Regions from separate parts of the Bacillus spongiae genome, predicted to be linked through region 1. Evidence: predicted binding sites of a transcription regulator. Region 1 holds the regulator's gene; the other holds the start of a gene.

What was found. The regulator NrdR, encoded in region 1, represses ribonucleotide reductase genes. The targets are predictions, from matches to a motif close to AACACNATATATNGTGTT.
Region 2: WAK64_RS13690 (vitamin B12-dependent ribonucleotide reductase) is a predicted target of NrdR. The motif match lies at 1,313-1,330, and genes of this name have one in related genera.

What each region holds. Positions count from the first base shown of each region.
Region 1 covers NZ_JBBAXC010000001.1:59,331-62,528, reverse strand. The annotation lists gene WAK64_RS00295 (replication initiation and membrane attachment family protein) at 1-1,337, opposite strand, end outside; gene nrdR (transcriptional regulator NrdR) at 1,408-1,869, opposite strand; gene WAK64_RS00285 (cytosolic protein) at 2,008-2,385, opposite strand; gene speD (adenosylmethionine decarboxylase) at 2,491-2,871, opposite strand.
Region 2 covers NZ_JBBAXC010000011.1:13,980-17,177, forward strand. The annotation lists gene WAK64_RS13680 (rhodanese-like domain-containing protein) at 1-129, opposite strand, end outside; gene WAK64_RS13685 (lipoate--protein ligase family protein) at 254-1,090, shown strand; gene WAK64_RS13690 (vitamin B12-dependent ribonucleotide reductase) at 1,436-3,198, shown strand, end outside.

The sequences.
Region 1 (3,198 bases):
GCTTCAAAATCATATAGTTCTTCATTCGGTTCTTCTGTTTTTTTCATCACACTAGATTCTTCAAACCACTCAGGCAATTTTTCAGTTCTAATCGTATTTTTCCTAGTCGTCTTCTTCTCTTTTTTACCATCTGCCCAGTCTAGATATTGTCGATGCTCTTGTTTCGCTACCGCCATAGCATCTTTGACGTTGGTTATGTTCTTTCTTGCCCAATGAGAAGCGATTTTCTCAACGTATCCCTTCGTTAGCTTCATATCCGTGCGCAACATTACATAATGAATGAGAACATTGATTACCCCTAATGGTAATTTTTGATTAAAGATGACTCCTTCTATTATCTTCATATCACCTGATGTTGGTTCTGCCCCGTTTGACAGATCAGAAAGTAGTTCTTTCGGTGACGTATTCTCTAAATAATAGATTAACTTCTCTTCTTGTGTTTTCGGATCCGTAACCGTTTGTTTATGGCTCACTTTCATTGCTAAATGAGGAAATACCTCGCCATGTTGAACTTGAAACCAATCGCGCGCAGCTTTCCGCAGCGAATCAACATCAATTTCATCCTCTGCAACCATGGCTTGCAGCACAATATTCTTCATTTGCACAGCGTTTATGCCATATAAATAAGAGAGCTTTCCTATGACTTCTTTTACCTTGTGTGTAAATGCCCTTCTAGGAACCATAGATTCTGATAAGCCAGCTAATAATAGATCCATATCAAAATGATGGGAATCTAGCTGTAAACCTTTATTTTGCTTTTCTTCAAGTAATTCTTTCGTATCATCTACTTGGCTATGTTGCTCTGCTTCTTGATCAAGCAATGAAATGGTATGAGACGATAAAAAGATATCTTGAAACGAACGTGTTACGTCAATGTAATCATTATGGCTTATACTATTTGATGAAAAGAAGTCCTTCAACTTTAAAAAATGTGACTTCCCAATTTTCCGATATAAGTAAACATTAAGCATGCCATCAGTAAAAAATGCATTTGGTGACAGTGGAGGCTGAATTTCATATATGAAATGACGCAAATCATCAGAGCGATTTACGTACGTTTTCAACAACCCCATCCCCTCCAGCTTCAAGCGAGCTTCATAAATTTCCTGAATGTTAAAGGATAAAAAATTCATGAGGTGATAATGTGAGTTAGACTCCGACAATTGTGATTGCCTTTCCACTTCAGCCCATAATGTCATATAAAAACTGTAGCATTCTGTCCCGATTAAGGGCTGATATAAAAACGTCAACACCTGTCGATGATATTCATGCAAAATACCATTCACCTTTATTTGATACATATCCACTGGTTGGAGTTCTTTCCAGTGTTTGTTCATACCCCTTCAACCTTTCTTTACGTCTATTTCATAATAAATAGAGAAAAGAGCTAAAACAAACTCCTTTAGCTCATGATTGCTCTTTTTTTATTAATTCTTTTAATTCATCAAGGAATACATTTATATCTTTAAACTGCCTATATACGGATGCAAATCGTACGTATGCAACTTCATCCACTTTTGCTAATCGATCCATGATTTTCTCGCCGATTATTTCCGAATGAATTTCTGAACTACCTTCTCTTCGAAGCTCCTTTTCAATAGAGGACGTAATTTGTTCCAATTCTTCTAATGCAACTGGACGTTTCTCGCATGCTTTTATGAGCCCTCTCAACATTTTTTCCCGACTAAATTCTTCCCTTGTACCTTCCTTTTTAACGACAATCAACGGAAGTTCTTCAATCTTTTCAAATGTCGTAAATCGATGAGTACATTCTTCACATTCTCTTCTTCTTCTAATCGAACGGCCATCATCAACTGGACGTGAATCGACAACTCTCGTTGCATTCGTATGGCAAGATGGACATTTCATTTCATCAACTCCGCTCAAACAAATATCTATTTCTTTTATCTTATAGAAAAGACGTCTATTACACAAGTGAAGAAGGAACGTGATAGGGTAGAATCTTTTGCTCTACTCTGAAAAAATAAAAAAATAAGGCCAATCGCCTTATTTTTTTACAGGAGTTAATTGTTGATTCAGTTTTCTGTAGTAGGAAAGGATTTCTGTTTTTAATCTAGGGTATGCCCCTGTGATGACTGTTTTATCAGCAGTTACTTTAAAATCTACAGCCGTTTCAAAAGGCTGAACTGTTAAAACAGTAGCTACTATAAAAAGTTTCCCACTTTTTCCTACTGAAATTTCCCCATGATCTTTGGACACAGATTGAATTTTGTATTCTTTTGAGGAAAATAATTCCTCAACGATTGACATTACTTTGTCAAAAGATGCTTTATAATATTGTGTTTGTAGCTCTTGGTCTTGATGCATATCCGATGTTTCACATTCCTGACTAAAACGAATAAAAAGTGTTTTTAGACCAGCCATTTTTTACTCCTCCTTATGTAAAATCAGTTTAATGTCAAATGATCTGACAGTAATATAACGAAAAGAGGTGTATGTTGACATACACCTCTTTTGTATTTATCAGCATTATAGCGCTTTTACTTCCGGTCGTTTCATTTGAACAGGACCCATTCCTCGTGGAATTTCAATATTTTCACGTGTTTGTGCATTTAATGCATCTGCAATATGATTTGCGGCAATATTCGGATCCATATCCCCACATGTATATACATCTATACTAGCATAACCATGTTCTGGGAAACTATGAATAGTTAAGTGAGATTCAGAAATTATCACTACTCCACTCACACCTTGTGGTGCAAATTTATGAAAGGCAACCTCTCTTACTTCAGCACCTGATTTTAATGCAGCATCTACAAAAATTTGCTCTATTTTTTCCATATTATTTAGCTTTTCAAAGTCACAGCCCCATAATTCTGAAATTACATGACGACCCATTGTTTCCATTAGTCGCTTCCCCCTTTGACATCGATTTTTTTTGTCAAAATGAACTCAACTCTAACGCAGTAATATAACTACCACGGGGGAAAGTTAGTCCGAAGAGGTCCTAACCCTTTAAGTAGCCATATAAGTACTTTTTGCAATCAAGAAGTTCACGAAAAATAGTATACTTTGTTTATTTTCATTTTGCAATAACCTTTTTAAATATTTTGCGCACTAGCTATTGATTTTGAATTTAGTATGTATATTGAATGACTCTTCCTTTACTAGGTAGAAAACATTCTACTACTTTAAAGATTGCATTAAATTACATGAGTGATAAACATTTTGACA
Region 2 (3,198 bases), on a different contig from region 1:
TAAGGCATTTAGAATGCGCTTTTGTCTGAGATACATAACCACTGAGTAAACAATAATAGCAAAAATAATAACTAATAAAATCTGCCAAGTTGCCAACTTTCTTGCCCCTTTCAAACTAATACGATACATTCTATTATATTCATCTTTTGGATTATAATCAAAAGAAAAATTTACGGAAGTGCATCTTCTTTAAAAAAGTAGACTGATTTGATAGACTATAGACGGATTATGATATGAAATTGAGGGTGAAATGATGGGAAAAGAAGTATGGAGATTTATAGATAGTGGTGAATGTTCACCGTATTATAATATGGCTTTAGATGAAGCCTTACTTAATTGGCATAGCGAAGGGAAGATTCCGCCAACGATTCGTTTTTATGAGTGGAACCCGGCGACCTTATCCATAGGATATTTCCAAAAGATTGATCGTGAAATCAATTTAGACATGGTAAAAGAGCATGGGTTAGGATTTGTACGGAGACCTACTGGAGGTCGTGGCGTTCTCCATGAGCATGAGCTGACCTACAGTGTGATTGTAAGTGAAGACCATCCTGAGATGCCCAAAACGGTGACAGAGGCGTATCGCGTTATTTCTCAAGGGATTTTAAATGGATTCCACCAATTGGGTTTAGAAGCTTATTTTGCTATTCCAAGAACGAATGAGGAACGTAAAAGCCTTAAAGACCCCCGTTCTTCTGTCTGTTTTGATGCACCAAGCTGGTATGAGCTAGTTGTTGAAGGAAGAAAAGTAGCAGGAAGTGCTCAAACTCGTCAAAAAGGGGTTATTTTACAACATGGATCGATTCTGTTGGACCTCGATGAAGATAAGTTATTTAGTCTTTTCAAGTATCCAAATGATCGTGTGAAGGAAAGAATGCAGCGGGCATTTAAAAATAAGGCTGTTGCCATTAATGATATTTCCTCACGGAGAGTTTCAATTGAAGAAGCTAAAACAGCTTTTCATAAGGGGTTTGAAGATGGGCTTTCCATTACATTAGAGCCGTATGAATTATCGAAAACGGAAAAGGATTATGTTGAAGAGCTAGCATTACAAAAATATGCTTCAAAAGAGTGGAATTTTAAAAGATAATTTTTTTACAAAAAGCGACAATATGTCGCTTTTTTCTATTCTATTGGGGGATTCAGAGAAGAAGAAATAGTGCAACTGCAAAACATTTTCTATTAATAGGAGAAATGCATTTTTTTCTCCCCATTTCTTCGATTTTCTCGTTTTACTAGCAAATTTTTCATTTGACAAACATTTTGGTGGTTGACCATTTTTTCTATATATAGTATATTCTTATGTGTTGAACATACTATATATTGTGTAATTAGAGAAAAGTACAAATTATAATTTTCTATATATAGCTACGGAATTTGCAACAGCAAGATTGAAACCATGGTAGCCATTACTACGATAAAAGGGGTTGTACATATGTTAGTTGCTTCAAATAGTAAAATGTCGATAAATGTGGAACGGTTAAATAAGGATATTTCTTTATTTCCACAGGTTCATCCTGTTACGTCAGAAATGAATACGACTCACAAAGGTGTATCACGGTTAGTCATGATCGATCGTTACTCTTTCAAGGACACAGAAAAAATGACGTTATCTGAGGGAGATTTTGTCGTACTAACGATAAAAGATGATCCTAAGTTTCCGGCACGAGGGCTAGGGTTTATAAAGAAGATTGATTGGGAACAAAACATGGCCGATGTGTGGATTGAGGAAGAATTCAGAAGTGCAATTGATCACCCACTTGAAGCCAAGACTGGAATCGTTTCAAGAAATTTAGATGTCATTGAAAAACCTCTCGAAGTGTATTATGAACAAATTGCCAAACGGAATGCGACTGGTCTAGCTGCCGTGGAGAAAACGGAAGAAAAACGCCAAGAGTGGTTTGAGAAATTTTATCATGAACTATCCAAGTTACACTTTGTACCAGCTGGACGAGTACTATACGGAGCGGGTGCGGCAACGGATGTAACGTATTTTAATTGCTATGTTATGCCTTTTGTTCAAGATTCAAGAGAAGGTATTTCTGAACACCGAAAACAGGTAATGGAGATTATGAGCCGTGGAGGTGGAGTTGGAACGAACGGATCCACTTTAAGACCACGTAACACTTTAGCAAAAGGAGTAAATGGAAAATCTTCTGGATCTGTTTCTTGGCTGGATGATATTGCGAAACTAACACATCTAGTTGAACAAGGTGGATCAAGACGTGGAGCTCAAATGATTATGCTGGCGGACTGGCATCCAGATATTATAGAGTTTATTATTTCGAAAATGCAAAACCCGGCAATTCTTCGCTTTTTGTTAGAAAATACAGAAGATGAACAAATAAAAAAAGTGGCGATCAACAAGTTGAAGTTTACGCCTCTAACTTCAGAAGAAAAAGCGATGTATCAAGGGATAGTGAATTACAAACACATTGAAGGGTTTGGCGGGTTTGACGAAAATATTATTTCAAATGCTGAAGAAAAATTACAAACGGGCGGTAACTACAGTGTTCATAATTCAGAGTTTTTAACAGGGGCTAATATATCTGTTTGTTTAACAAATGATTTTATGGAAGCTGTTGAAAATGATGGAGAGTACGAGCTGCGTTTTCCAGATGTTGAAAGCTATAATGAACGTGATATGGAAGTGTACAATAACGAGTGGCAAAAAGTAGGGGATGTACGTGAGTGGGAAAAGATGGGTCATAAAGTACGTTCATATCGAAAAATTCGTGCAAGAGAGTTATGGAATTTAATCAATATTTGTGCGACATATTCTGCTGAACCTGGTATTTTCTTTATCGATAATGCCAACGATAAAACGAATGCAAAAGCTTATGATCAAAAAGTTGTGGCGACAAACCCATGCGGTGAACAACCACTTGCACCTTATTCTGTTTGTAATTTGGCGGCCATTAATTTAGCTCAATTCGCAGAAAAAGAAACGAAGACCGTTAATTTTGAGAAATTAAAGCAAACGGTTGAGGTGGGTGTCAGAATGCAAGATAACGTTATCGACGCCACTCCTTATTTTCTAGATGAAAACAAAAAACAAGCACTTGGAGAGCGACGAGTGGGCCTTGGTGTAATGGGCCTTGCCGATTTATTAATATATTGTGAGAAAGAATACGGATCTCCTGAAGGAAATGAATTAGTAGAGGAAGTCTTTAAAACGATTGCCGTAACAGCGTATCA